One region of the Streptomyces sp. KM273126 genome, then DNA from elsewhere that is predicted to be linked to it. Evidence: riboswitches for the same ligand, from Rfam matches in the RefSeq annotation. Region 1 holds a riboswitch; each other region holds the start of a gene.
What was found. Region 1 has a riboswitch for S-adenosylmethionine ahead of E0500_RS45265 (putative leader peptide). Riboswitches for the same ligand answer to the same signal wherever they lie in the genome.
Positions count from the first base shown of each region.

Region 2: it holds a riboswitch for S-adenosylmethionine, as region 1 does, so the genes downstream of both, E0500_RS32245 (aminotransferase class V-fold PLP-dependent enzyme) here and E0500_RS45265 (putative leader peptide) in region 1, are expected to answer to the same signal.
Region 3: it holds a riboswitch for S-adenosylmethionine, as region 1 does, so the genes downstream of both, thrC (threonine synthase) here and E0500_RS45265 (putative leader peptide) in region 1, are expected to answer to the same signal.

Region 1 is NZ_SJXB02000002.1:2,674,488-2,684,408, reverse strand. It holds gene E0500_RS42575 (NtaA/DmoA family FMN-dependent monooxygenase) at 1-366, opposite strand, end outside; gene E0500_RS42570 (LLM class flavin-dependent oxidoreductase) at 387-1,613, opposite strand; gene E0500_RS45270 (putative leader peptide) at 1,770-1,856, opposite strand; SAM riboswitch class IV at 2,612-2,725, shown strand; gene E0500_RS45265 (putative leader peptide) at 2,760-2,876, shown strand; gene E0500_RS42565 (ABC transporter substrate-binding protein) at 3,088-4,728, shown strand; gene E0500_RS42560 (ABC transporter permease) at 4,732-5,691, shown strand; gene E0500_RS42555 (ABC transporter permease) at 5,688-6,611, shown strand; gene E0500_RS42550 (ABC transporter ATP-binding protein) at 6,608-8,293, shown strand; gene E0500_RS42545 (hypothetical protein) at 8,636-9,016, opposite strand; gene E0500_RS42540 (hypothetical protein) at 9,004-9,201, shown strand; gene E0500_RS42535 (sulfite oxidase) at 9,263-9,921, opposite strand, start outside.
Region 2 is NZ_SJXB02000002.1:366,972-376,892, forward strand. It holds gene E0500_RS32210 (Ig-like domain-containing protein) at 1-1,077, shown strand, start outside; gene E0500_RS32215 (response regulator transcription factor) at 1,130-1,528, opposite strand; gene E0500_RS32220 (heme-copper oxidase subunit III) at 1,674-2,294, shown strand; gene E0500_RS32225 (c-type cytochrome) at 2,387-3,196, shown strand; gene E0500_RS32230 (ubiquinol-cytochrome c reductase iron-sulfur subunit) at 3,193-4,251, shown strand; gene E0500_RS32235 (cytochrome bc complex cytochrome b subunit) at 4,248-5,885, shown strand; gene trpD (anthranilate phosphoribosyltransferase) at 6,038-7,102, shown strand; SAM riboswitch class IV at 7,478-7,594, shown strand; gene E0500_RS32245 (aminotransferase class V-fold PLP-dependent enzyme) at 7,753-9,150, shown strand; gene E0500_RS32250 (glycerate kinase) at 9,105-9,921, opposite strand, start outside.
Region 3 is NZ_SJXB02000001.1:1,546,944-1,556,864, reverse strand. It holds gene E0500_RS06715 (trehalose-6-phosphate synthase) at 1-1,007, opposite strand, end outside; gene E0500_RS06710 (glucosyl-3-phosphoglycerate synthase) at 1,099-2,043, opposite strand; SAM riboswitch class I at 2,258-2,438, shown strand; gene thrC (threonine synthase) at 2,457-3,761, shown strand; gene E0500_RS06700 (MoaD/ThiS family protein) at 3,905-4,180, shown strand; gene E0500_RS06695 (cold-shock protein) at 4,642-4,845, shown strand; gene groL (chaperonin GroEL) at 5,302-6,924, shown strand; gene E0500_RS06685 (NADH:flavin oxidoreductase) at 7,202-8,353, shown strand; gene E0500_RS06680 (DinB family protein) at 8,458-8,988, opposite strand; partial or broken gene E0500_RS06675 (class I SAM-dependent methyltransferase) at 9,130-9,781, shown strand.

The sequences.
Region 1 (9,921 bases):
GCGGCCGCCGGAGAGATGGTCGAGGCTGGAGAACTGGCGGGCGACCTCGTAGGGCTCGTTGAAGGTGGAGTTGATGGTGCCGGTCAGGCCGAGGTGCTCGGTGACGGCGGCGAGCGCTGCGAGGACGGTGAGGGTGTCGGGTCGGCCGACGACATCCAGGTCGTAGATGTTCCCGCCCTGTTCGCGCAGCCTGAGCCCCTCGGCGAGAAAGAGGAAGTCGAGCTTGGCTCGTTCGGCAGTGCGCGCGAAGTGGGCGAAGGAGCTGAATTCGATGTGGCTGCCCGCCTCGGGGTCGCTCCACACGGTGGTGTTGTTGACGCCGGGGAAGTGCGCGGCCAGGTGGATCTGCTTCAGGGGCTTGCTCATGTCGTACGGGTCCCTCCGGCTCAGGCGGTGGCAGCGATGGGGGTCCCCCCGGGTTCGAGCGAAGCCGAGAACTCGGGGGAATAGCGGTTGGCGGGGCGGGCCAGGCCCAGCAGTCCGCGCAGGGTGTCGGCCTCGTAGGCACGACGGAAGGCAGCGCGGCGCTGGAGTTCGGGGACCAGGCCCCGGGTGATCGCCGGCAGGTCTTGGCCGAGGACGGCGGGACGCAGCCGGAAACCGCTCAGGCCGGCCGACTGCAACTCCTGTAGCAGATCGGCGAGTTGGGCGGTCGTGCCGGTGAAGATGCGAGCGTCGCTGGTGTACGGGGAACCGGCGAGGGAGTCAAGGCGCTCTCGGCGTGCCGCAGCCTCGGCCGCGTCGTCGTCGAGAAAGACCACCAGGTCGCCGAAGACGTGCAGGGGCTCATCGGCGCGTCCGGCTGCCTCCTGCTCGGCGCGGATCTCCGCGACGATCGCCCGCGCCTGGCCGGCGTCGTGCGGGGTGACGTAGCCGACGTCGGCGGAGCGGGCCACCAGCCGGTACGGGACGGTCTGGTGAGCGAGTGCGGTGACGACCGGCTGGCCCTGCGGCGGGCGAGGGGTGATGGACGGGCCCTTCACGCTGAAGTGCTTGCCCTGGAAGCCGATGTAGTGCAGCTTTTCGCGGTCGATGAAGCGCCCGGTGGTGGCGTCCCGGACCTCCGCGTCGTCCTCCCAGCTGTCCCAGAGCCGGCGGACGACCTCCACGTAGTCGGCAGCCTCGTCGAAGAGGTCGGTCATCACCTCCTGCGCGGCCGGGCTCTCGTAGGCGTCAATGCGGGGGATCGTGCGGCGGCCGAAGTGCGCGGCCTCGTTCGGGCGGGCGGTGATCTGCACCCTGAGGCCGGCCCGGCCGGTGCTCACATAGTCCAGGGTGGCGAGGGCCTTGGAGATGTGGAACGGCTCCGTGTGGGTGACCACCGTGGTCGGGACCAGGCCTATGTGCTGGGTGAGCGGAGCGATGCGGGCGGCGACGAGGACGGCGTCCAGACGGCCACGGACCTGGTCGGTGCGGCCGTCCGGTTCGAGGAAGTGGGAGGACTGCAGGCCGAGGCCGTCCTCGAAGGTCACGAAGTCGAGCAGGCCGCGCTCGGCCTCGGCGACCAGATCGGCCCAGTATCCGGCGGTGAACAGGTCCCGGGGGCGGGCCACCGGCTCGCGCCAGGAGGCGGGGTGCCAGCCGGTGCCGTCGAGAGCGACAGCGAGGTGCAACGGAGAAGAGGGCGTTGAGAGGGGAGATGAGGACACGGGTGAGTGCCTTCCTGGAAGTCCGTACGAGAGATCACCGGCCCGCACACGAAACGGGGCTACGGCGGCTGGCGAGCGCAGCGAGACGGGGTTCCCCCCGGCCGAAGGCTGGGGGAGGGGTCAGGAGCAACAGAGCGCGCCGGCCACGCGCTGCAGATCGATGTGCGGCCGGGAGTGGAGGCGGACAGCGTGCAGCACACCTGTCATGTCCGTCACCTCTGTCCGTCGGGGCTCGGTCATCCGCGTCGGCGGCGCCTCACAGATCTCGTCCTGAGTCACAACACGACGGTCTCTCGGCATGTTCCCCTTCCCCTGCTCGTGGGGCTGCGCACCAGGACGATGGCCGAGGACGGTGAAGGACACGGCGTTGAGAGCGCTGAAAGCGCGACCGCTCTCGGCTGGGTACCAGTCCAGCGCGACACCCTGCATGGCGCTGCCGACGTTGGACACCGGACCCGTGCTCCAGTAGATCCGGTCGTCGCGGACCCGCAGCGCGCGGTGAACACCCCTGCCGGAGCGATGCTGTTGTCGGCCATGCCTCTCTTTCCGATGGGTCGGTCAGGGTGGTGCGCGCGACGGACGCGTCATACCGGAAGCCCTCAGGATGGCCGGGCGGCCGGGGCGGCGTGAGAAGGGCCGCACAGCGTGTTCGCCGAAGAAGGCGGGCGGCGACGCCGGTCCAAATCCGCGCGAGGGCACGGCAGTACACGGGCGGAGAAAGGACCGAAGGGAGCCAGGGGTCAGCGACAGGTCTGGTCGAACTGATCTGCGCGGCGGCCCACCCAGAACGGGTCGAGCAGCACGGTGCGTGCCTGTCCTGCGGTCTCCATGGCCGGATCAAAGCACACGGCGCAAGGAGCGTCCACCACGCGTCCCGGCACGTGAGACGGTCCCGCCTTCTCGAACAGGGCACCCGATTCCGGCATTGACGTACGAGAAGACCGCTCCGTAGCATCGCGACCGGCATTGAGTGTCAGCGTCAAGCCCTGGCTCGCTGACCGGCAACCCTCCCGCGCGGTGGGGTGCTCCAGGTGAAAGCCCGGCGGGATCACCGACGATTCCCGCAAGCGCGTGGCCCCGGGACCGGGGCCGGGGACAGGGAGGACCGGCATGCGGCACTGTGGTGACCCGGCTGACTCCTTCGTCGACGCCACGGCGTTCTCCCGGCTCTCGCGCCGGCGCCACATCGATCTGAAGCGCTCGACCAGCTGCCTCTGTCAGGCCTGACGAGCCCGGCCGACGCCGGTTGACGTCCGTCACCGGCCACGGCTCCTTCGTGGTTTTCCCCTTGCCACCGCTCTCGGTGTCGCCCCCTGACCCCCGTCTGTACAGCGCTCCCCCGTTGCCGGTGTCGATCCGGCCGGGGCCGCACGCCCATGCACGGCAGTGCCTCGCACGGCACCCTGTGCCTGGTGACACGAGTAGGAGAAACCCCTCCGTGACAGCACTCCCCGATTTCAGACTCTCCCGACCGGCTTTCGGGACCTCCCGATGGGCGCCCCTGGCCGCCCTGCTGACCACCAGTGTTCTGCTGACCGCCTGCGGTTCGGGCGGTGACGGCTCCGGCAGCGGAAGCGGCCGGGCGAAGTCCGGCGGCACCTTGACCTTCGCGGTGGGTTCGGACGCCGGCTGCGTGGATCCGCAGCAGGTCGGCAGCAACGAAAGCATCTACTCGGTGCGCCAGACCGTGGACTCCCTGACCGACCAGGACCCCGAGACCGGCAAGATCGTGCCGTGGCTGGCCAAGAGCTGGGACGTCAACGCCGACGCGACGACGTTCACGTTCCATCTGCGGTCGGGTGTCACCTTCAGTGATGGCTCCATGCTGACCGCGCAGGTGGTCAAGGACAACTTCGACGCGGTGCCGAAGCTCGGCGCCCTGGGGGTGCTGGCCCAGGGCTATCTGAGCGGCGTCAAGAGCACCACCGTGGTGGACGCGCTCACCGTCAAGGTGACCTTCAAGGAGCCCAACGCCCAGTTCCTCCAGGCGACTTCGACCCACTCGCTGGGCATCGAGTCGTCGGCTAGCGTGAAGAAGGCGCCGCAGGAGAAGTGCAGCGACGGAGTGATCGGGTCCGGGCCGTTCGTGCTGAAGCAGTATGTGCAGAACCAGTCGATCACCCTGGCCAAGCGCACCGGGTACGACTGGGGCTCCTCGCTGTGGTCCAAGAAGGGCGAGGCCTACCTGGACACGCTGGTGTTCAAGGTCGTACCCGAGGCGGGTGTCCGGGCCGGAAGTCTCCAGTCCGGTCAGGTGGACGCGATCAGCAGCGTGGGCAAGGCCAACGAGGCGGCACTCAAGGGCGGCCAGATCACCCTCCAGCACCGGGCCAACCCCGGCGTGGTGTTCGGCCTGGGGCTCAACAACGCGCGGCCCGTGCTGAAGGACACGAAGGTGCGCCGGGCGATCCTCGCCGCCATCGACCGAAAGCAGATCGCGGACACCGTGTTCCCGACCGGCACTCAACCGGCGACCAGCGTCCTGGCGCACACCACACCCGACTACACCGATCTCTCCTCGGACCTCGCCTTTGACGCGGCCGGGGCGAAGTCCCTGCTGGACGCGGCCGGTTGGCCGGCGGGCAGCGACGGCACCCGCGCCAAGGACGGCAAGAAGCTGAGCCTGACCATCACCTGGTTCCCCAACGCGGCAACCAACCAGCCCGCACTGGAGCTGGTCCAGCAGCAGTTGGAGGCCGTGGGGGTCGCCGTAGTGCTCAAGCAGCTCCAGGTCAGCCAGTTCGCCACCACGCTCCAGTCGGGCGACTTCGACGTGGTGTGGGGCAACGTGACCCGCTCCGACCCCGACATCCTGCGCAGCTCCTTCTCCACCGAGATGGCCAACTTCTACCGCCTGCCCGCCAGTTCACTGGACACGGCGCTGTCCGGGCAGGCCGCGACGACGGACACCGCGAAGCGCGAGCAGCTGGTGGACGAAGCGCAGAAGCTGATCGTGCAGAACGCGTACAACGTGCCGGTGGTGGAGCTCCAGACCCAGCTGGGCGTGTCGAGGAAGGTGCGCGACCTCGCCTTCGACTCGGGCAGCCGGATCCAGCTGCACGACACCTGGATCGGCTAGCGCATGCACCGCTATGTGATCAAGCGGCTGGCGCAGGCGGTCGGGGTGCTGTGGGCGGCCTACACGGTGTCGTTCCTGGTGCTGGACTTCCTGCCCGGTGACCCGGTCACCGCGATGGCGGGTGCCGGGATGGACTCGGGGGAGGTCGATCCGGCCCGGCTCGCCGCGCTGCGGCACGAGTACGGCTTCGACAAGCCGGTGCTGGTGCAGTACGCCGAGTATCTCGGCCGGGCGGTGCTCGGGGACTTCGGCGATGCGGTCTCCACGGGCCTCCCGGTGACCTCCACGCTGGCCGACGCGTTGCCGCAGACGCTCTGGTTGACGGGTGCCGCGCTGCTGCTCGCGGTGGTGCTCGGCGGCGGTCTGGCGGTGGTGGCGACGTACACCTCGCAGCGGTGGCTGAGGCAGCTGCTGCTGTCGCTGCCCCCGCTCGGGGTGTCGGTCCCGACGTTCTGGGTGGGGCTGCTGCTCGTCGAGGCGTTCTCCTTCCGGCTGCACTGGTTCCCGGCGTTCGGCAACGACGGGCTGCGGGGCCTGGTGCTGCCGGCCCTGACGCTGGCGGTGCCGACCGGCGCGCAGATCGCGCAGGTGCTGGCCAAGAGCCTGCTCACCGCCCTGGACCAGGCCTATGTGGAAACCGCGCGCGCCAAGGGCGCCGGCCGGTGGCGGGTGCATCTGCGGCATGCGCTGCGCAACGCGTCACTGCCCGCGCTGACGGTCGTCGGCCTGCTGGTCGGGCAGCTGATCGCCGGTTCGGTGGTCGTCGAGACGGTGTTCTCCCGCGACGGCCTGGGCCGGGTGACCGCGGCGGCGGTCACCGCCCAGGACATCCCGCTGGTCCAGGGAGTGGTGGTGTTCGGAGCGCTGATCTTCGTGGCGACGAACCTGGTGGTCGACCTCGTCTATCCGCTGCTGGACCCGCGGATCGTGGTGGCCTCGGACAGAAGGGCGAGCTTCGCATGAGTCAGAGCCTTGTCGACGACGGGTCCGAGGCCGCTCTCGGCCTCGCCCGACCGGTCAAGGCGGGATCCCCTGCGGAACCGGGCCGTCGTGCCGACGTACGGCGGGTGCTGCGGTTCCTGCTGCGCCGCCCCGGTCTGCTGCTGTCGGCCGCCGTCCTCGTGCTGGTGGTGCTGGCCTCGTTCTGGCCGGATCTGTTCACCTCGCAGGACCCGCTGAAGGGGGTGCCGTCCCAGAACTTCCGCGGTCCGAGCGGCAGTCACTGGTTCGGCACGGACGAACTGGGACGCGACGTGTTCTCCCGCGTGGTCCACGGCGCCCAGCTGTCCCTCAAGGCCACGCTGATCGCGGTCCTGGTCGCGTTCGTGGTCGGCGGTCTGCTCGGCGTGGTCGCCGGGTTCGTCGGCCGCTGGGTCGACGACGTGCTGATGCGCTTCGTCGACGTCCTCCTCTCCATCCCCGCGCTCTTCCTGTCGCTGGCCCTCGTCACCGCGCTCGGCTACGGCACGGTGAAGGTGGCCGTCGCGGTCGGTATCGCCGGCGTCGCCTCCTTCGCTCGGGTGGCGCGCGCCGAGGTCCTCCGGGTGCGGCAGGCGGTGTTCGTCGAGGCGTCCCGCTCCTGCGGGGCCCGCTGGTACTCGGTGCTGGGACGTCACGTCCTGCCCAACGCCGCCGGCCCGGTGATCGTCCTGGCCACGCTGGACTTCGGCGCCTCGATCCTGGCCGTGTCGGCGCTGAGCTTCCTCGGCTACGGCGCTCCCCCGCCGGCCCCGGAGTGGGGCACGTTGATCTCCGACGGCCGCAACTACCTGGCCAACGCCTGGTGGCTGACCGCGCTGCCCGGTCTGGCGATCGCCGCGACCGTGCTGGCCACCAACCGCATCGCCAGGGCGCTGGACGGCGAATGGGCCCGGCAGCGATGACCGACGAACGTGAGAATGGTGAGGACGGTAAGGGCGTGACCACACCACTGCTGGAGATTCGCGGCCTGTCCGTGTCGTACCGCACCCCGGGCGGCACGGTACCGGCCGTGCGGGGCGTGGACCTCGACGTATGGCCCGGGCAGGTGACCGCCGTGGTCGGCGAGTCCGGCTCCGGCAAGAGCACCACCGCGCACGCCGTCGCCCGACTGCTGGCGGCGAACGGCACCATCGACGCGGGCACGGTCCGCTTCGCCCGGCACGATCTCGCCACGCTGTCGGAGGGGGAGCTGCGCACCGTGCGCGGCGCGCAGATCGGGCTGGTCCCGCAGGATCCGACGGTCTCGCTCAACCCGGTCAAGCGGATCGGCGAACAGGTCGCCGAGGTGCTGCGCATCCACGGCCTGGCGACCCGCCGTTCGGCGGCGGCCGAGGCGGTCGCCGTACTGGACCGGGCCGGGCTGCCCGACGCGGCCGTCCGGGCCCGGCAGTACCCACACGAACTGTCCGGCGGCATGCGGCAACGGGCCCTGATCGCCATCGCCATCGCCGCGAAGCCCCGGCTGATCATCGCCGACGAGCCGACCAGCGCGCTCGACGTCACCGTGCAGCGTGTCATCCTCGACCATCTCCAGCACCTCACCGAGGAGTCGGGCACCGCGATCCTGCTCGTGACCCATGACCTCGGGGTGGCCGCCGACCGGGCCCAGAGCCTGGTGGTCATGTCACAGGGCAAGGTCGTCGAGGCGGGTGAGACCCATGCCGTCCTGGGCAACCCGCAGCACGAGTACACCCGGCGGCTGCTGGCCAGTGCCCCGAGCCTGACCACGGCCCGCCCCCGTACCTCCATGTCCGGCGTGACGGCCGATGCGGCGCCCCTGGTCGAAGCACGCAACCTGGTCAAGGAGTTCAGGCTGCCGCGCGCCGGGGGCGAGGCCCGGACTCTGCGCGCGGTCGACGACGTCAGCCTCACCCTGCGGCGCGGGCAGACACTCGCCCTGGTCGGCGAATCGGGCTCGGGCAAGTCCACCACCGCCCGTCTGGTGCTCCGCCTGGCCGACGCGACCTCCGGACAGGTCCTGTTCGACGGCACCGACGTCACCACCGCCAAGGGCGCCGCGGTCAGGTTGCTGCGCCGCCGCGCCCAGCTCGTCTACCAGAACCCGTACGCCTCGCTCGACCCGCGCTTCTCCATCGGCGAGGTGATCACCGAGCCGCTGCGGGCGTTCAAGGTCGGCGACCGCGTCTCCCGGCTCGCCCGCGCCCGCGAACTGCTCGACCGGGTCGCTCTGCCCGCCTCGACGCTGGAGCGCCGCCCGGCGGAGCTGTCGGGCGGACAGCGCCAGCGGGTGGCCATCGCCCGCGCCCTCGCCCTCTCCCCCGACCTGGTGGTGTGCGACGAACCCGTCTCCGCGCTCGACGTGTCCGTCCAGGCCCAAGTCCTGGACCTGCTCGCCGAATTGCAGGCAGACACCGGCGTGGCGTATCTGTTCATCTCCCACGACCTGGCAGTCGTACGCCAGATCGCGCACCAGGTCGCCGTCATGCGGGCCGGACGTGTCGTCGAGACGGGCCCGCCCGAGGACCTTTTCACCGAACCCCGCCACGAGTACACCCGCGAGCTGCTCGCGGCGATCCCCGGCGGCCGTCTCCCCTCCCCCGCCGCGAAAACCATCACGAGCTGAGGACCGGCGTCACATGAGCACACCCACCATCACATCGTTGGCCTTTCTCACCCCCGGCAACTTCGCCGACGACGACCCCTACCCGGGTCTTGAGGAGGCACTCCGGCTGTTCGAGTACGGCGAACGGCTCGGCTACGACGGCGCCTGGATCAGACAGCGCCACCTCGAACACGGCGTCGGCTCGGCGGCCGTGTTCCTCGCCGCGGCCGGACAGCACGGAGCGCATCGAGCTCGGTACCGCGGTCATACCCATCGGCTACGAGAGCCCGTTCCGCCTGGCCGAGGATCTGACACTGGCCGACGTCCTCACCTCCGGCAAGGTGAAGAAGTCGTTGGACACGGTCAGCGGGGCGGTGTCGGCCTGGGCGCGGGCGGCGGTGACGGCGAGGGAGGCCTCGACGGCGAGTTCCTCGTCGTCGGGAGCGCTGCGGGCGGCGTCGATGGCGGCACCGGGCCGGTCGAGGAGGGGGCGGCGCGGACGAGCAGGGCCAGCTCGCCGAACTGCTGGATCCCCAGCGGTTCCTCGCTGGCCCGGTCGGCGCCCGACTCGCCCCAGGGCCGGGCCATCGTACGGATCAGCTCGCCGACCTCCTCCAATACCGCGCGGGCGATGCCGGTGTCGACGGCCGGGTGGATGAACTGGCCGAAGGCGCCGAAGACCCCTGGCCGCTCGAAGGTGAGGTGGTTACTACTTCGTGTACGACACGAAGGTGCCCAAGGCACCGGCGATCAACAAGGGCGCCGGTGTTGAGGTCAGTGCTCCAGGTCGCCGACGGCCGCTCACCGGGGACGCGACCGATGTGCTGTTGATCCTCCATCGCCGCCACTCCGGCTCCGTCCCGCGGGCCGTCCGCGATCTGCACGAGCTGTTCGTACGCAATACCCGCGCATACGACGCCTCGTCGTGAAGTGGCCCGCGGTTCCTACCGCAGGTGTCCGTCCCCGGCACGGACCCTGCCGCGAACGACGTCAGATCACGGTCACCGGATGCCGCACCACCGCGTCGAACAGATAGCCCTGCGTGTTGGGCACGGCAACATCCGGCTGGCTGCGACCAGCCGAGTCGGTGGCACGGGCCAGGAGGTGGGTGGCGCCACGTGTCTCGGGCTTCCAGGTGACGGACCAGCGGGTCCAGGTGCCGGCACGGGACTGGTCGTGCAGTCGGACCGGCCGCCAGCTCGTCCCGTCGTCGGTGCTGACCTCGACCTGCGCGATGGCTCCCGCGCCCGACCAGGACCGGCCGTGCAGCACCTGGCCCTCCCCCACCGGGAACGTGGCGCCGCTCGCCAGCTCGAAGGCGCTCTTGATCGTCTGCCGGGTCAGCGGCGCGCTGCCCTCTTCCGGGTACGCGGAGCCGAACAGCCGGTAGAACATGGTGTTCCACGGCGAGTACAGCGGCTGCGCGGACACCTCGACGTCACCGACCCACTTGATCGACGCGACCCCCACCCACGACGGCACCAGCACCCGCACCGGATACCCGTGGTCGTACGGCAGCGGCTCACCGTTCATCTCGTACGCGAGCAGCACGTCGTCCAGCGCCTTGGCCAACGGCAGCGGCCGGCGCACCCGGCCGAGGTTCTCGCCATCACTGACGTACTCGGCGTCCAGGCCACGCGGCTGCACGT
Region 2 (9,921 bases), 2.3 Mb from region 1:
AAGGCCGACCCCGACAAGCCCCTGGAGATCACCGCCGACGACGACGGACGGATCACCGACGTCACGGCCGTGGACGCCACGGGACGCTACGTCGCGGGCGAACTCTCCGCCGACGGCAGGCGCTGGCACAGCACGTCCCCGCTCGCCGCCAACGCTCACTACACGGTCCGGGTGAGCACCGAGGACGACGACAGCGCCGTCGGCCGCAAGGTCCTCAGCCTCAACACCGGCAAGCCCGCCACCACGAAGCGGCTGAACGTCACCTTCGGCCCCAAGACAGGTACATACGGCGTCGGCCAGCCCGTCACCGCCGAGCTCAGCGCACCCGTCAAGGACAGCGCCTCACGGGCCGTCGTGGAACGCGCCCTGAAGGTCGACTCGACGCCCTCAGTCGAGGGCACCTGGTACTGGGTGGACGACACGAAGCTCCACTTCCGCCCCAAGGAGTACTGGCCCAGCAACGCCACGATCCAGGTGCACAGCAACCTGGACGGCATCAAGGTCGGTGACCGCCTCTGGGGCGGCAGCGCCAAGCCCCTGAAGCTCACCACGGGCGACAGCATCGTCGCCGTCACGGACTCCGCGACACACCAGATGACCGTCTACAGGAACGGCGCGGCCATCAAGCAGATCCCGATAACCACGGGTAAGCCCGGCTGGGACACCCGCAACGGCGTCAAGGTCATCCTGGCCAAGGAAGGCACCGTGCGCATGACCAGCGCCAGCATAGGTGCCGCGGAGTTCTACGACCTGACCGTCCACAACTCCGTCAGGGTCACCAAGAGCGGCGAGTACGTCCACGCCGCCCCCTGGTCCACCGGGTCCCAGGGCTACGCCAACGTCAGCCACGGCTGCACGGGCATGAGCAGCGCCAACGCCCAGTGGTTCTACGACACCGTGCGCGAGGGAGACCTCGTCCAGGTCGTCAACTCGAACGGCGAGATGATGGCCCCCTTCGGCAACGGCTTCGGCGACTGGAACCTGCCGTGGGACAAGTGGCGCGAGGGCAGCGCCCTGGTGTCCGGCACGTCGCCCCACCCTGACCAGGCTCTCCGCCTGAGCCCCGAGACGGTCTGACCCGAGTTCCCCGCGCCCCTTTCAGGGGGCGCGGGGAACTCCGCGTGCGGTCTCAGGCGCTCAGGGCATGCCGCCGCAGCAGGGAAGCCAGCGCGTCCGCGAACTCCACGGGCTCGACCGGCAGGGTCACCGCCGCATCGGCCCGGCTCCACGTGGCCAGCCACGCATCCTGAGGCCGCCCGATCAGCAGAAGCACCGGAGGACAGTTGAAGATCTCGTCCTTGATCTGCCGGCACACCCCCATGCCCCCCATGGGGACGGCCTCCCCGTCCAGAACGCAGACGTCGATCCCGCCCTTGTCCAGCTCCTTGATCACGGCACCCGGAGTGGCACACTCCACGAACTCGACCAAGGGAACGTCCGCCGCAGGCCTGCGGCCGGCGGCCAGCCGCACCTGTTCGCGGGTGTTGGAGTCATCGCTGTAGACCAGCACCGTGGCGGTCGGCTGCATTCTTCCTCCGAGACGTCAGCGTCGTACGGACAAGCACCGTTGCGCGGATGCTACTCCCTTGAACACCACGTCAACAGCGGTCCGTACACCCCGGACACTCCGAACAGCACCCCCGGGAGTGAGGGCGGGATAAGCGACCGACATAATGTCGGTCGTGGCGACAGCAACGACAGTAGATACCGGGCACGCGCACCCGTCGGTCAACCGGCCGAACCTCACCAGCGTCGGAACCATCATCTGGTTGAGCTCCGAGCTGATGTTCTTCGCGGCCCTCTTCGCGATGTACTTCACCCTGCGTTCGGTGACCGGAGCCGATTTCTGGCACGAGAAGGCCAGCGCGCTGAACTTCCCGTTCTCGGCGACGAACACCACGATCCTGGTGCTCTCCTCGCTCACCTGCCAGCTCGGCGTGTTCGCCGCCGAGCGCGGGGACGTGAAGAAGCTCCGGATGTGGTTCATCGTGACCTTCATCATGGGTGCGATCTTCATCGGCGGTCAGATCTTCGAGTACACCGAGCTGGTCAAGGAAGAGGGTCTCTCGCTCTCCTCCGACCCCTACGGCTCGGTCTTCTACCTGACCACCGGCTTCCACGGCCTGCACGTGACGGGCGGTCTCATCGCCTTCCTGCTGGTCCTCGGCCGCACCTACGCGGCCCGGAGGTTCACCCACGAGCAGGCGACCGCCGCCATCGTCGTGTCCTACTACTGGCACTTCGTCGATGTCGTCTGGATCGGCCTTTTCGCCACGATCTACATGATCAAGTAATCGGGCTGCCGTCCGCGGCGGACCCGTCGGCCGCGGCCAACCGATCACAGCCAGAAGCATCGACGCAGAAAATCCTGACACCGGGGTAATCCGTGAAAAAGCTCTCCGCACGACGACGCCATCCTCTGGCGGCGGTCGTCGTCCTATTCATCGCGCTGGCGGCCTGCGCGGGGCTGTACACCGCCTTCGCGCCCGCGGACAAGGCGCAGGCCGATGAGTCCGCGCAGTCCCTCGCCATCGAAGAGGGCAAGAAGCTCTACGCCGTGGGCTGCGCCAGCTGCCACGGCACCGGCGGTCAGGGCACCTCCGACGGGCCGAGCCTGGTGGGTGTGGGCGCCGCGGCCGTCGACTTCCAGGTCGGCACCGGCCGTATGCCGGCCCAGCAGCCGGGCGCACAGGTCCCGCGGAAGAAGGTCATCTACTCCCAGGCGGAGATCGACCAGCTCGCGGCCTACATCGCCTCGTTCGGCGCCGGTCCCTCCATCCCGACCAAGGAGGAGTACAGCCCCGAGGGCGCGGACATTGCCAAGGGCGGCGAACTCTTCCGCACCAACTGCGCGCAGTGCCACAACTTCACCGGCAAGGGTGGTGCGCTGTCCAAGGGCAAGTACGCGCCGACTCTTGAGGGTGTCAGCCCGAAGCACATCTACGAGGCCATGCAGACCGGCCCGCAGAACATGCCGTCCTTCCCCGACACCACGCTGACGGAGAAGAACAAGAAGGACATCATCGCGTACCTCGACGCGGTCAACAGCGACGACACCGTGGAGCCCGGTGGTCTCAGCCTCGGCGGTCTCGGTCCGGTCAGCGAGGGCCTGTTCGCCTGGGTCTTCGGTCTCGGTGGGCTGATCGCCGTCGCCGTATGGGTCGCCGCTCGGACCGCAAAGGCCAAGAAGTCATGAGTAGCCAAGACAATCCCGAAGAGAACCTGCCCGCAGAGCAGGAGCACGCGCCCGGTGCGGTGACCGTCGCGGACGAGAAGAACCCGTTCGCCGACCCCGGCCTGCCGCCCCACGAGCACCGCGTACAGGACATCGACGAGCGGGCCGCCAAGCGCTCCGAGCGCACGGTCGCCCTGCTGTTCACCGTGTCGATGCTGGCCACCGTCGGCTTCATCGCCTCGTACGTGACGATCGGTATCGACACGTCGGTCTACGTCTGGCCGATCGGGCACGTCAGCGCGCTGAACCTGGCGCTGGGCACCTGCCTGGGTATCGCCCTGTTCTGCATCGGCGCCGGCGCGGTCCACTGGGCCCGCACGCTGATGTCGGACGAGGAGATCGCCGACGAGCGCCACCCGATCGAGGCCACGCCCGAGGTCAAGGCCAAGGTCATGGCCGACTTCAAGCAGGGCGCCAAGGAATCCGCGCTCGGCCGCCGCAAGCTGATCCGCAACACGATGTTCGGCGCGCTGGCCCTGTTCCCGCTCTCCGGCGTCATCCTCCTGCGCGACCTCGGCCCGCTGCCCGGCACCAAGCTGCGCCACACGATCTGGTCCAAGGGCAAGCTGCTCGTCAACATGAACACGAACGAGCCGCTGCGTCCCTCCGACATCCAGGTCGGCTCGCTGACCTTCGTCAAGCCCGAGGGCCTGGAGGAGCACGACCACGACTTCCAGACCGAGATCGCCAAGGCCGCGACGATGATCGTCCGCATCCAGCCGGACAACATCAAGGACAAGCAAGAGCTTGAGTGGTCCTACCAGGGCATCGTGGCGTACTCGAAGATCTGCACCCACGTCGGTTGCCCGATCTCCCTGTACGAGCAGCAGACGCACCACGTCCTCTGCCCCTGCCACCAGTCCACCTTCGACCTGTCCGACGGCGGCCGGGTGATCTTCGGCCCGGCCGGCCACGCCCTGCCGCAGCTGCGCATCGGCGTGAACGACGAGGGTTACCTCGAGGCGCTCGGCGACTTCGAGGAGCCCGTCGGGCCTGCCTTCTGGGAGCGCGGATGAGCACGAACGAGAACAACGAGTCCCGCTCCCGCGGGAAGGCACCGGCCGGCGAGCGGGTCGCCGACTGGGCCGACGGCCGCCTGGGGATCTACTCCCTGGCCAAGGCCAACATGCGCAAGATCTTCCCCGACCACTGGTCGTTCATGCTGGGCGAGGTCTGCCTCTACACCTTCCTGATCATCATCATCACGGGTGTCTACCTGACGCTGTTCTTCCACCCGTCGATGAACGAGGTCACGTATCACGGCTCGTACGTCCCGCTGCAGGGGCAGCTGATGTCCGAGGCGTTCAACTCGACGATGCACATCTCGTTCGACGTGCGCGGCGGTCTGCTGATCCGGCAGATCCACCACTGGGCGGCGCTGATCTTCCTCGCCGGCATGTTCGTGCACATGATGCGCGTGTTCTTCACCGGCGCGTTCCGCAAGCCGCGTGAGGTCAACTGGCTGTTCGGCTTCCTGCTGTTCGTCCTGGGCATGTTCACCGGCTTCACCGGTTACTCGCTCCCGGACGACCTGCTCTCCGGCACCGGTGTCCGCTTCATGGAGGGCGCGGTCCTGTCCGTGCCGGTCGTCGGCACGTACCTCTCCTTCTTCCTGTTCGGCGGAGAGTTCCCCGGCGGCGACTTCGTGGCCCGCTTCTACTCGGTCCACATCCTGCTGCTGCCGGGCATCATGCTCGGTCTCGTGGTGGCGCACCTGATCCTGGTCTTCTACCACAAGCACACGCAGTTCGCGGGCCCCGGAAAGACGAACAACAACGTCGTCGGCATGCCGCTGCTGCCGGTCTACATGGCCAAGGCCGGAGGCTTCTTCTTCCTGGTCTTCGGCGTGATCGCGGTCATCTCGGCGATCGCCACGATCAACCCGATCTGGAGTATTGGCCCGTACCGTGCGGACCAGGTGTCCACCGGCGCCCAGCCCGACTGGTACATGGGCTTCTCCGAGGGCCTGATCCGTGTCATGCCGGGCTGGGAGGTCAACTTCGGCGGCCACACGCTCGTCCTGGGTGTGTTCATCCCGCTGATCATCTTCCCGCTGGTGCTGGTCGCGATCGCGGTCTACCCCTTCATCGAGGCCTGGGTCACCGGCGACAAGCGTGAGCACCACATCCTGGACCGCCCGCGCAACGCGCCGACCCGCACGGCCTTCGGTGTCGCGTGGATCACCTGGTACATGGTGCTGCTGATCGGTGGTGGAAACGACCTCTGGGCCACCCACTTCCACCTGTCGATCAACGCCATCACCTGGTTCGTGCGGATCGCGTTCTTCGTGGCCCCGGTCCTCGCGTTCATCATCACCAAGCGCATCTGCCTCGGCCTCCAGCGCCGGGACCGCGACAAGGTGCTGCACGGCCGCGAGACGGGCATCATCAAGCGCCTGCCGCACGGTGAGTTCATCGAGGTCCACGAGCCGCTCAGCCAGGAGCAGCTGCACACGCTCACCGCGCACGACCAGTACGAGCCGGCCCAGATCGGCCCGGCCGTCGACGAGAACGGCGTCACGCGCAAGATCAAGGCTTCCGAGAAGCTGCGCGCCAAGCTCAGCAAGGCGTACTACAACGAGGACAGCCAGATCCCGAAGCCGACCGTCGAGGAGTACAAGGAGATCACGAGCGGCCACGGCCACCACTGATCGCTGCGCTCGCCACGCGCAAGCCGAAGGGCCCCGTCCGTTGTACGGACGGGGCCCTTCGCGATGCTGCGGGGCTGGATAGGGTGGACCCGTTGAGACTCGTGTTGATCCATTGATCCATTGATCTTTGATCCATGACCCAGGAGCGGCTTATGAGCGCTGTGACCCCCGCTGGAGGCGACACCGCGGCGGGCCGCTCATGGCCCGCACTGCTGAACGGACTGCTGGACGGCCGCGACCTCACGGCGGACGACACCGCCTGGGCGATGGACCTGATCATGCGCGGCGAGGCGACGGACGCGCAGATCGCCGGGTTCGTGGTGGCGCTCAGGGCCAAGGGCGAGACCGTCGAGGAGATCGGCGGGCTGGTACGGACGATGTACGAGCACGCCAATCTGATCGAGGTGTCCGGCACGACCGTCGACATCGTCGGTACGGGCGGCGACGGCGCGAAGACGGTGAACATCTCCACGATGTCGTCGATCGTGATCGCCGGTACGGGCGCGAAGGTCGTCAAGCACGGCAACCGGGCCGCCTCCTCCGCATCCGGCGCCTCGGACGTCCTGGAGAAGCTCGGCGTCAATCTCGAACTGACCCCGCAGCGTGTGGCCGAGGTCGCCGAGGAGGCCGGGATCACCTTCTGCTTCGCGGTGAAGTTCCACCCGGCGCTACGCCATGTGGGCGCCGCACGTGGGCAGTTGGGTATCCGTACGGTGTTCAACGCCCTCGGGCCGCTGACCAACCCCGCCAGGGTGCGGGCCCAGGCGGTCGGGGTCGCCGATCCGCGTATGGCGCCCATCGTCGCGGGTGTCTTCGCGGAGCGCGGCAACTCCTCGCTGGTGTTCCGCGGCGACGACGGGCTGGACGAGCTGACGACGACGGCGACGTCCCGGGTGTGGGTGGTCCGGGACGGCAAGGTGACGGAGGAGACCTTCGATCCGCGGGACGTCGGTATCGAACTGGTCCCCGTGGAGGCACTGCGGGGCGGTGACGCGTCCTACAACGCGGATGTGGCACGACGGCTGCTGAACGGTGAGACCGGGCCGGTGCGGGACGCTGTGCTGCTGAACTCGGCTGCGGCGCTGGTGGCGTTGGAGCCCGGGGACGGTTCTCTCGCGGCCCAGATCCGCGCGGCCATGGACAGGGCCGCGGAGTCGATCGACTCGGGGGCGGCCCGGCTGGTGCTGGAGCGGTGGGTCTCGGCGAGCAACGCGTAGCGAACCAGGGTTCTCCTCGCCCCCGCCGCCCCTACCCGTCCCATCCCCAGGGGCTCCGCCCCTTCGACCCCGGCCAAGGGGGCTGCGCCCCCTGGACCCCCAGGGTTCCGGGGCTGTGCCCCGGCCCCGCCTTCGGGGCTCCGCCCCGGACCCCGTTTCGGGGGCCGGCCCCCGCACCCCCGCTCCTCAAACGCCGGAGGGGCTGAACGATCCAGCCCGTCCGGCGTTTGAGGACGAGGCCGTTCAGGCCGTTCAGGCTGGATGGGACGGGTAGGGGTGGCGGGGGCGGAAGAAGCCAGCGGTACCGGCCCGCATCGTTCCGCCATCCGGACACCCCCCTTGCGCCCGAATGATCCTGTGGCAGGATGCTGGGCAGGTCATGAGCGACAGCCACAAGGCCCCGGCCGGCTGTCCGGCAACCCTCCGTCCGTGGCGGGGTGCCCCGGGTGAAGACCGGGCCGTAGGCAGCGAGGTCTGCGGCAAGCGCGGACCAGGGAGCCTTCTGTGAACAAGCGAATGCGATAGGGCCGCAGAGCCCCGCCTCCGCATTTCTCTTTTCTTCATCCCGCCCGTGCCGTGGTTCGCCTCAGCCGCCCGTCGCGCTGTCCGGTACGGAACGGAATTCCGCCTGCTTTCACGGGAGTTCAGCCATGTCCTTCTCCAGCTTTGCCTCCGCCTCCGCGTCGACCTCCACTCCCGCCGCCGACCAGTCCCTTCGCGCCCCGCTGCCAGTCCTGGGACGGGACGTCACCGTCCCGCTCGTGACGGGTGGCGAAGTGACGTACGCCGCGCTGGACTACGCTGCCAGCGCCCCGGCCCTGCAGCGTGTCTGGGACGACGTGGCCGCGTACGCGCCGTACTACGGCAGCGTGCACCGGGGTGCCGGGTACCTGTCCCAGCTGTCCACGGACCTCTTCGAGAACGCCCGCAACACCGTCGCCGAGTTCCTCGACTGCCGCGGCGACGACCAGGTCGTCTTCACCCGCTCCACCACCGACTCGCTCAACCTCCTCGCCGCCGCGCTCCCCACCGACTGCCAGGTCTTCGTGTTCGAGACCGAGCACCACGCCTCGCTGCTGCCCTGGCGGGACGCCCACGTCACCTATCTGAACGCCCCCCGCACCCCGGCAGAGGCCGTCGCCACCGTCGAGCGCGCCCTCGCAGGCCGCGACCCCCACGGACCCGCCCTCGTCTGCGTGACCGGCGCCTCGAACGTCACCGGCGAGCTGTGGCCCGTCCGCGAGCTGGCCGCCGCCGCGCACGCCCACGGCGCCCGCATCGTCCTCGACGCCGCCCAGCTCGCGCCCCACCACCCCGTATCCGTAAGGGAGTTGGACGTCGACTGGGTGGCCTTCTCCGGGCACAAGCTGTACGCGCCCTTCGGCGCCGGCGTCCTCGCCGGGCGCGCCGACTGGCTGACCGAGGCCGAGCCGTACCTCGCGGGCGGCGGCGCGAGCCGGAAGGTCTCCCGGCGTGCGGACGGGGGAGTGGACGTGGAGTGGCACGTCAGCGCGGCCCGCCACGAAGCCGGGTCCCCGAACGTCATCGGCGCCTACTCCATCGCCTCCGCCTGCAAGGCCCTCACCGAGGCCGGGTTCGACACCCTGGTCGCCCGTGAGCAGTACCTGATCGACACCGTCCGCGCGGGCCTCGCCGAGGTGCCCCAGGTGCGCGTCCTGTCGCTCTTCGGGGACGACGCCCCGCGTGTCGGCGTCCTCTCCTTCGTCGTCGACGGGTGGAACAGTTCGCACTTCGCGGCCGCCCTCTCCGCCGAATACGGGATCGGCGTACGGGACGGGCTCTTCTGCGCCCACCCGCTGGTGCGGACGCTCCTCGGCAGTGACCCGGAAGCCCAGGGCGAGTGCGGCGCCCCCGAGGCCGCGCCCGGCGAGAAGTCCCTGAACGCGATCCGGGTGAGCTTCGGTGCCGGTACGCCGGACGAGCACATCGAGCGGTTCCTGGGCGCGGTCAAGGAGCTCGTCCGGGACGGCGCCCAGTGGAACTACCGTACGGAGGAGGGGCGTTGCGTGCCGGACACCTCCGCGTGAGCCGGTAGCCCGGCACCCGCCGCACCCGCCGCACCCGCTGGCAGCCGGGTGCCGAGCCGGATCATCCGCAGGGCGCGCTCCGTGGCGTCCGTGAGGAGTTCCGCGGCCCGGACCAGCGCCTCGGCCAGCGCCATCGGGGCGGGCAGGATGCCGTGGCAGGCGTCCACGCCCGGCACGTCGTGCGCGCCCTCGCCGAGCGTCCCCGCCAGGGCGAGCACCGGCCGCCCGTGCAGCTTGGCACGGCGGGCCACCTCGGCCGGGACCTTGCCGCGCGGCGTCTGGTGGTCCAGCGCGCCCTCGGCGGTGACGACCAGGTCGGCGCGGGCCAGACGGGCGTCCAGGTCGAGGTGGTCAAGGAGCACCTCGAAGCGGGGCAGCAGCCGGGCGCCCAGGGCGGCGAGGCCCGCCCCCAGGCCGCCGGAGGCTCCGGTTCCGGGGCCGCCGTACAGGTCGGTCCCGCCCGCGCCCAGGTCGCGGGTCAGTACGTAGGCCCAGTTCTCCAGGCCCGCCGACAGTTCCTCGACCTGTGCGGGGGTCGCGCCCTTCTGCGGGCCGAAGACGCGGGCCACCCCGCGCTCGCCGCACAGCACGTTGTACGGGTTGCAGGCGACCAGCAGTTCGACGTCCTTGAGGCGGGGGTCCAGGCCCGACGGGTCGATGTGGTGCAGGCGGGGCAGCTCCCGGCCGCCGGGCGGGAGTTCGAAGCCGTCCGCGTCGAGCAGGCGGGCTCCGAGCGCTTGGAGCGCGCCGGCGCCCCCGTCCGACGTACCG
Region 3 (9,921 bases), on a different contig from region 1:
GGGTACGCCAGCGCCACGTGGACGACCCGCTCCCGCCACGACGGCCGGTCCTCCAGCAGCTGCCCGTACGCCAGCAGCCCCCGCACGATGTTCTTGGACAGCTCGGTGCGGTCCACGCGCACGATCGACCGCCGCGGGCTCCCGTCCGGCGCCGTACCGATCTGCTCCCGCAGCGCGCCCATCCGCTCGTCCACGTCGGCCTCGTGCGCCCGCCGGCGGAGGAAGTCCGCGTCGGCTCCGAGGCCGTGCACCCCGATCCGCGTCCCCGACGGGATGCCGGGGCCCAGCACCGCGTGACAGCAGTCCGTGAAGGCGTCCGCCCAGCGCTGCGTCAGGAACGCCGCCCGGTCCGCGCCGAGGATGCCGCTCAGCACCTTCGCCGCGATGTCGTCGGGCAGCATCCGGAAGTACTCCGGCGGCGCCCACGGTGTGTGCGAGAAGTGGCCGATCCGCAGGTCGGGGCGCAGCTCGCGGAGCATCCGCGGGACCAGGACCAGGTGGTAGTCCTGGACCAGCACGGCCGCACCCTGCGCCGCCTCCTCGGCCAGCGCCTCGGCGAACGCCCGGTTGTACGCCTCGTACGACGCCCACTGCCGCCGGAACTCCGCGTCGAAGACCGGCTCCAGGGGCGTCTGGTACAGCATGTGGTGCACGAACCACAGCACCGAGTTCGCGATGCCGTTGTACGCGTCCGCGTGTGTCGCGGCGTCGATGTCGAGCATCCGGACGCCGGGCTCTCCCACCCGTCGCCCACCACCGCCCTTCTGCGGAGGGGCCTCCGGCCCCGCCCCCACGATTCCCCGCCGTACGGCCTCGCGGTCGCCGTCGCTCAGCGCGGAGCACACCCATACCGCGCCGGCCTCCGGCCCGATCGCCGACAGCCCCGAGACCAGGCCGCCTCCGCCGCGCCGGGCCGTGAGCCCGCCGCTCTCGTCCAGGGCGTACGAGACAGGGCCGCGGTTGGACGCGACGAGGACGCGGGCGCCGTCGGCAGAAGCGGAAGCCATGCTCGTCAACCTAGCCCTTGTCGCATCCGCTCAAACGTACGGTTCCGCTGGGCGGCCAACACCGGCCACCGCAGCAGCCCCCGAACTCCGCTCACGCCGCCTTGCGTTCCACGTACTCCTCGATCTCCGCCATCGGAGGCCGTTCCTCGGTGTCCACCGAGTACGTGCGCGGCTCGAAGCCCTCCTCGCCCCGCTCGAACTGGGTCAGGGAGGGGCGGATCATATGGCCCCGCGCCAGGCGGAGCTGGGCGGTGCGGTAGATCGCGGCGGACATCCGGCCGAGGGCCTGGCCGTCCTGGTGGCGGTGCTTGCGGACGCCGACGTCGACCTGGGCGAGGGCGTCCAGGCCCACCAGGTGCAGGGCGTCGACCAGCATGCCCAGCTCCACCCCGTATCCGACCGGGAAGGGCAGCTGTTCCAGGAGCGAGCGGCGGGCCGCGTACTCGCCGCCCAGGGGCTGGACGAAGCCCGCGAGCTGCGGCCAGTGCATGTTCAACAGGGGGCGGGCCATGAGTTCCGTGACCCGGCCGCCCTGGCCGGCCGCGGAGCCCAGCGGGCGGTCGTACATCGCCTTGACCAGGTCGACGCCGGGGTCGGTGAGGAGCGGCCCCACGATCCCGGAGACGAAGTCCGACGAGAACTCCTTCAGGTCCGCGTCGACGAAGCAGACGATGTCCCCGCTGGTCACCAGCAGGGAACGCCACAGCACCTCGCCCTTGCCGGGCACGGCCGGGATGCGGGGGAGGATCTCGTCCCGGTGCACCACCGTCGCGCCCGCGGCGGCGGCCACCTCCGACGTACGGTCCGTCGATCCCGAGTCGACGACGACGATCTCGTCGACGAGCGGGACCTGCTGCATCAGGTCACGACGGATCGCGGCGACGATCTCGCCGACCGTCTCCTCCTCGTTGAGCGCGGGCAGCACGACACTGACCGACTGGCCCGAGGAACGTTTGGCGGCCAGGATGCGGTGGAGCGGGCGATCGGTCACGGACCAGGAGCGTGTGCTCAGCCAGCGCTCGACTTCGTTCAGCACGGTCTGCGGCTCCTCACTTTTCGATCACTGCGGATCGGTCTTCTCGATCACGCGGATCGATCACACGAGCTGATGTGTGATCCATCTCGCGGTTCGGACGTCTATCTCAACTGTCCTGGCCTTCGGTTACAGTCTTGAACAACGCGGATGACCATCGCATTGCGGGGTCACCTTTGCGTTTCAATGATCAACAACGGCATACACAACCGCATACCGCTCATCCAGAGGGGCAGAGGGACACGGCCCGATGAAGCCCCGGCAACCCTCCAGCCGGTTCTCGTACCCGATCAGCGTCGATCGTTCACAGATCACCGTAGATCGGCTTCGCGAGGCTCGCGGCTAGGGAAGGTGCCAAATCCGTCTCACGGCGAGATGCGTCGTGAGGAAGATGAGGAGAAAGGGCCTCGCCTCACATGGCTGTGCAGACTGCTGGAAACACGACGAATCCTGGCACCTCGAACGCCGCCTCCACCGTCGACCTCGGCCCCGCCGCCGCTCTGTCCTGTCGCGAGTGCGGCCACCGGGTGCCGCTCGGCCCGCTCTTCGCCTGCCAGGAGTGTTTCGGCCCGCTGGAGATCGCATACGACTTCTCCGCGTACGAGACCGAAGAGCTGCGCAAGCTGATCGAGTCCGGCCCGGCGAACATCTGGCGCTACGCACCCCTGCTGCCCGTCCCCGCCGACGTGGCCGGCAAGCCGAACCTCAACCCCGGCTGGACCGCCCTCGTCAAGGCCGACAACCTGGCCCGGGAACTGGGCGTCACCGGCGGTCTGTACGTGAAGGACGACTCCGGCAACCCGACGCACTCCTTCAAGGACCGGGTCGTCGCCCAGGCCCTGGAAGCCGCGCGGGCGTTCGGCTTCACCACCCTCTCCTGCTCCTCGACCGGCAACCTCGCCGGTGCCGTGGGGGCCGCCGCCGCCCGCGCCGGCTTCCGCTCCTGCGTCTTCATCCCGCACGACCTGGAGCAGGGCAAGGTCGTCATGGCCGCCGTCTACGGCGGTGAACTCGTCGGCATCGAGGGCAACTACGACGACGTCAACCGCTTCTGCTCGGAGCTCATCGGCGACCCGGCCGGCGAGGGCTGGGGCTTCGTCAACGTCAACCTGCGGCCGTACTACGCGGAGGGCTCGAAGACGCTGGCGTACGAGATCTGCGAGCAGCTGGGGTGGAAGCTCCCCGACCAGATCGTCGTCCCGATCGCCTCCGGCTCCCAGCTCACGAAGATCGACAAGGGTCTGCAGGAGCTGATCAAGCTCGGGCTCGTCGAGGACAAGCCGTACCGGATCTTCGGTGCGCAGGCCGAGGGCTGCTCGCCGGTGTCCGTCGCCTACAAGGCCGGCCATGACGTCGTCCGGCCGCAGAAGCCGGACACCATCGCCAAGTCGCTCGCCATCGGCAACCCCGCGGACGGCCCCTACGTCCTCGACATCGCCCGGCGGACGGGCGGCGCCGTGGAGGACGTGACCGACGAGCAGATCGTGGACGCGATCAAGCTGCTGGCGCGCACGGAGGGCATTTTCGCCGAGACGGCGGGTGGCGTGACCGTGGGTGTCACGCGCAAGCTGATCGAGAACGGTGTGCTGGACCCGACCCTGACCACGGTCGTCCTCAACACCGGCGACGGCCTCAAGACACTGGACGCGGTGGCGGGTACGGGACTGACGGCGACGATTCGCCCCAGCCTCGACTCGTTCCGTGAGGCCGGCCTCGCGTGATCGCTCCGCTCGGAGCGCCGTAAGACTGCGGTCCGTTCAAGGCTGCGGGTCCGTCGTGGCTGGTCGCGCAGTTCCCCGCGCCCCTGATGGGGGCGCTGCCCCCCCATCAACCACGAGCAGTACCTGACCGGAGGTCTCACCCCATGAGCGTCACCGTCCGCATCCCCACCATCCTGCGTACCTACACCGACGGTCAGGCCGAGGTCAGTGCCGAGGGTGCGAACCTCGGCGAGGTCATCGCCGACCTGGAGAAGAACCACACCGGCATCGCGGCCCGGGTCCTGGACGACCAGGGCAAGCTGCGCCGGTTCGTGAACGTGTACGTGAACGACGACGACGTCCGCTTCGAGCAGGGGCTGGAGACGGCGACCCCGGAGGGGGCGGGCGTGTCCATCATTCCGGCCGTCGCCGGAGGCTGAGCGGCACCCATAATTACCTTCGGTAACTTCGGTTACCGAGAGTTCATCGAATGGCCCCCTCCGTGAGAGAAGCGGAGGGGGCCATTCTCTATGGTTGAGCACGGTAGAGTTGGGGAACGCGGTTCGCTTCAGGCTCCGGTTTCACGCCGTGCGCATATGGGTTCTTGCCGTGCGCCCGATATGAAGTAGCCAAAGTGGGCGAAGGTCGGCGAGGTATTCGCGCCTTATGTTCCTTTTGCGGGGCCCGACTTGCCCTGAAGTCAGGTGAATTCTCCGTACATTCCCGACCGGGCCTGTCCAGATTTCTCGTCCGATTGACCTGTTGCAGACGGCAGTTGGACAGATACATTCAGCCGCGGTCGACGCGTTCCGGCGCACGCCCCCAACCGTTGGGGGGTGAGGTCTGACCCGGATCCGCGAAGTGTGGATCTGTGCAAGGGCCAGTAATAGGGGAGTTAGGCATGGCTCAGGGCACCGTCAAGTGGTTCAACGCGGAGAAGGGGTACGGCTTCATCGCGGTCGACGGTGGTGCGGATGTATTCGTCCACTACAGCGCGATCCAGATGGACGGCTACCGCACCCTGGAGGAGGGCCAGCGGGTCGAGTTCGAGATCTCGCAGGGTCAGAAGGGGCCGCAGGCGGACATGGTCCGTCTGGCCGGCTGAAGCACGCGCCGACTGAACAGCAGCGACGCACTTCGTTTCACTTTCGAAGGGCTCGTGTCCCACGGGTAGTTGTCCCGCGGGGTACGAGCCCTTCGTTCTGTCCAGGTCCAGGTCTAGGTCCAGGTCCAGGTCTTGGTCCTGGTCCAGGTCCTGGACCAGGCCCCGGACCGCGTCCTGTATCCGGGCGGGGGCGCACGGGCGCGTTCACCTGCGGATCATCCCCAGGCGCTTGCACTCGCAGGGGTCGAGTGCTAATCATTGGGCGTTAGCACTCTGAAGGTGAGAGTGACAACGAGGACCGGGTCGGTGAGGCCCGCCGGCCGCGTGGGGCAGGGACCCACAGGCAGGCGAGCCGTCCGTCGCGGGCGCCAGCACGGTCCGGAGCAATCCTCCCCCGAGCTCTCGGCTTAGCTTCGAGCACGGGGGGACCCCATCCGTCCGGGAGGACCACTTCACATGGCCAAGATCATCGCGTTCGACGAGGAGGCCCGGCGCGGCCTTGAGCGCGGGATGAACCAGCTCGCCGACGCCGTCAAGGTGACCCTCGGCCCCAAGGGCCGCAACGTCGTCCTTGAGAAGAAGTGGGGCGCCCCCACGATCACCAACGACGGTGTCTCCATCGCCAAGGAAATCGAGCTGGAGGACCCGTACGAGAAGATCGGCGCCGAGCTGGTCAAGGAGGTCGCGAAGAAGACGGACGACGTCGCCGGTGACGGCACGACGACCGCGACCGTCCTCGCCCAGGCGCTGGTCAAGGAGGGCCTGCGCAACGTGGCCGCGGGTGCCAACCCGATGGCCCTGAAGCGCGGTATCGAGAAGGCCGTCGAGGCCGTGTCCGCCGCCATCCTCGACCAGGCGAAGGAGGTCGAGACGAAGGAGCAGATCGCCTCCACCGCCTCCATCTCCGCCGCCGACACCCAGATCGGCGAGCTCATCGCCGAGGCGATGGACAAGGTCGGCAAGGAAGGCGTCATCACCGTCGAGGAGTCCCAGACCTTCGGTCTGGAGCTGGAGCTCACCGAGGGTATGCGCTTCGACAAGGGCTACATCTCGGCGTACTTCGCGACCGACATGGAGCGCATGGAGGCCGCCCTCGAGGACCCCTACATCCTCATCGCCAACTCCAAGATCTCCAACGTCAAGGACCTGCTCCCGCTCCTGGAGAAGGTCATGCAGTCGGGCAAGCCGCTGCTGATCATCGCCGAGGACGTCGAGGGCGAGGCCCTGTCGACCCTGGTCGTCAACAAGATCCGCGGCACCTTCAAGTCCGTCGCCGTCAAGGCCCCGGGCTTCGGTGACCGCCGCAAGGCCATGCTCGGCGACATCGCCATCCTCACGGGCGGCGAGGTCATCTCCGAGGAGGTCGGCCTCAAGCTGGAGAACGCGACCCTGGACCTCCTGGGCCGCGCCCGCAAGGTCGTCATCACCAAGGACGAGACCACCATCGTCGACGGTGCCGGCTCCACCGACCAGGTCGCCGGCCGCGTGAACCAGATCCGCGCCGAGATCGAGAACAGCGACTCCGACTACGACCGCGAGAAGCTCCAGGAGCGCCTGGCCAAGCTCGCGGGCGGCGTGGCCGTCATCAAGGCCGGTGCCGCCACCGAGGTCGAGCTCAAGGAGCGCAAGCACCGCATCGAGGACGCCGTGCGCAACGCGAAGGCGGCCGTCGAGGAGGGCATCGTCGCCGGTGGTGGCGTGGCCCTGCTCCAGGCCTCCACGGCTCTGGAGAAGCTGGAGCTGGAGGGCGACGAGGCCACCGGTGCCGCCGCCGTCAAGCTCGCGCTCGAGGCCCCGCTGAAGCAGATCGCGGTCAACGCCGGCCTTGAGGGCGGCGTCATCGTCGAGAAGGTGCGCAACCTCCCCGTCGGTGAGGGCCTGAACGCCGCGACCGGTGAGTACGTCGACATGCTCGAAGCGGGCATCCCCGACCCGGCCAAGGTGACGCGCTCCGCGCTGCAGAACGCCGCGTCGATCGCCGCGCTGTTCCTCACCACCGAGGCCGTCATCGCCGACAAGCCGGAGAAGGCCGCCGCGCCCGCCGGTGGCGGCATGCCGGGCGGTGACATGGACTTCTGATCCGGTTCTCCGGATCGGCCCGTCCGAGGTACCGAGGGCGGCACCCCTACTCCAGGGGTGCCGCCCTCGGGCGTGTCCGGGGTCACAGCGCGGGAGGGCGAGCCGGCGGAATGTGGTGCGGGCCGGGGCAGTTGATCAGTACGGCAGTAGATGCGTATGCATATACCGCCCGAAACCCCATGCCCCATGCCCCTGCCCCTGTCTCCGTCTCCCGGCCCTCCCCGTCTCCCGCCCCCATCTCGGCGTCTGCCGACGACCACCTCCGAGGAGCTCCACCGTGACGTCTGCCGTCCCCGCCACCCCCGCATCCCCGGCCACCCCCGCCTCCCGCGCCGCCGAGATCCTGTCCCGGCCCGTCGCGATCAACGGACTGACCGTCCCGAACCGGATCGCCATGGCGCCCATGACCAGGCAGTTCTCGCCGGGCGGCATCCCCGGGGAGGACGTGGTGTCGTACTACGCGCGCCGCGCCGCCGCGGGCGTGGGCCTGATCGTCACCGAAGGCACGTACGTCGGCCACGAGTCGGCCGGGCAGAGCGACAGCGTCCCGCGCTTCCACGGCGAGGAGCAGCTCGCCGGCTGGGCGAAGGTGGCGGACGCGGTGCACGCGGCGGGCGGGACGATCGTGCCGCAGCTGTGGCACATCGGCATGGTGCGCAAGGCGGGCGACCCCCCGTTCACGGACGCCCCGGCGGTCGGCCCCTCCGGCCTGCGCCTCGACGGCACGCCCGGCACCGGCAAGGAGATGACCCAGCGGGACCTGGACGACGTCATCGCCGCCTTCGCCCAGGCCGCGGCCGAGGCGGAGCGCATCGGCTTCGACGGCGTCGAACTGCACGGCGCGCACGGCTACCTGATCGACCAGTTCCTCTGGTCCGGCACCAACCGCCGCACGGACGCCTACGGCGGCGACCTCGTCGCCCGTACGAAGTTCGCGGCGGAGATCGCGGCGGCGGTACGGGACTCGGTGTCCCCGGACTTCCCCGTCATCTTCCGCTACTCGCAGTGGAAGCAGGAGGCGTACGACGCGAAGCTCGCCGAGACCCCGGAGGAGCTGGAGGCGCTGCTGACGCCTCTGGCCGCGGCCGGTGTGGACGCCTTCCACGCCTCCACGCGCCGCTACTGGCTCCCCGAGTTCGAAGGCTCCGACCTCAACCTGGCGGGCTGGACGAAGAAGCTCACCGGCAAGCCGGCCCTCACCGTCGGCTCGGTGGGCCTGGACGGCGACTTCATCCGTGCGTTCGCCGGCGAGGGCTCCACGATCCGGGGCATCGACGACCTGCTGGACCGCCTGGAGGCCGAGGAGTTCGACCTGGTCGCCGTCGGCCGCGCCCTGCTCCAGGACCCGGAGTGGGCGGCGAAGGTGCTGGCGGGCCGCTTCGACGAGCTGGCGCCGTACGACGCGGCGTCGCTGGGGACGCTGAGCTGAACGGACGTCAGCTCGTCGGCTGAGCCGGGCGCTTTCGGGCGCCCGGCTCCCGGCGGCCTTGAAAAGAGGGCTCGGAACCGGGGACTTGAGCCCCCGGGAGGCGGTCAGCCCATCGTCTTGGCGCCGTCCAGGGACTCCCGGATGATGTCGGCGTGACCGGCGTGCTGGGCGGTCTCGGCGATGATGTGCAGGAGCACCCTGCGAGCCGACCAATGTGCCTGGGGCTGGAACCAAGGGGCCTTGGGCAGCGGCTGGGCGGCGTCCAGGTCGGGCAGGGACGCGATCAACTCGTCGGTCCCCCGGGCCACTTCCTCGTACTCGGCCAGCACACCGGCCAGCGTGTCACCGGGCAGCATCTTGAACTCGTCGGCCCGCCGGGCCCAGTCGGCCTCGGTCATCGCGGTGAAGTCGCCCATCGCCGAGGGGCCGTTGCGGATGAAGTCCGCCCAGCTGCGTTCCACCGACGTGACGTGCTTGATCAGTCCGCCCAGACAGAGTTCGCCGGCGGTGGTCCGCAGGCCGGCCTGCTCGTCGGTGAGGTCGCGGGTGGTGAAGCGCAGGAAGTGCCGGTGCTTGGCCAGGGTGTCCAGCAGGTCGGTGCGCTCGTCGGTGGCCAGGGTTGCGGTGGCGTTCATGGCGTGGGCCCTCCGTGGATGTCTGTTCCGTCGGTATGGCCACACGCTAGGACCCATGTAGGTCAGTTCCTGACCGCTTTGGCTCCTCCCCCGTCGTGCCTGAGGGGCAATTCGCTCGTGCTCCTCTGGTGAACTGGCCAGATGACGCTCTTGCCGAACCGCCTCCTGCAAGCGCTGTACCGCTTCAACGCCGAGCACCCCTGGGACCACAACGCGTACTACCACCCGTGGCTCCTGCGACAGTTGCCCCCGCGCTCCGACCGTGCGCTGGACGTCGGGTGCGGGAGTGGGGACCTGGCCCGGCTGCTGGCGGCGCGGGCGAGCGAGGTGCACGGGATCGACGCGGATCCGGAGATCGTCGAGCGGGCTCGGGAGCTGACTCCGGCCGGTGCTCCGGTGACCTACACCGTCGCGGACGCGCTGGACGGGGGCCCCTGGCGGGTCGTACGACGTCATCACCTGCGTTGCCGTCCTGCACCACCTGCCCCTGAGCCAGGCGCTCGCTCGCTTCCGTGGGCGGCTGAGGCCCGGCGGGACGCTGGTGGTGGTCGGCCTGGCTCGCACGGAGACCCTCGGGGACCATCTGCTCGCCCTCGTCTCCGTCCCGGCGAACGTCGTGGTGGGCTGGGTCAGGAGCAGGGGGCGCAGGGTGCCGCGGCCGTTCTCCATGGCCGCGGTGACCCGGCCGGCGGAGACGGGATTCGGCGACATCCTCCGGGAGGCGAGCCGCGTGCTCCCCGGCGCCCGGCTGCGTCGTCGGCTGTTCTGGCGGTACACGCTCGTCTGGCGTCAGCCGTCCTGTGCATCAGAGGGCGGTCGAACGGAGGGCAGTCGAACGGAGGACGGACGAAAGGAGGACGGACGAAAGGAGGACGGCCGGGGCGGGGACGCGGGGCATCGTACGTGACGCGGATCACGCAGCAGTCGGAGGCG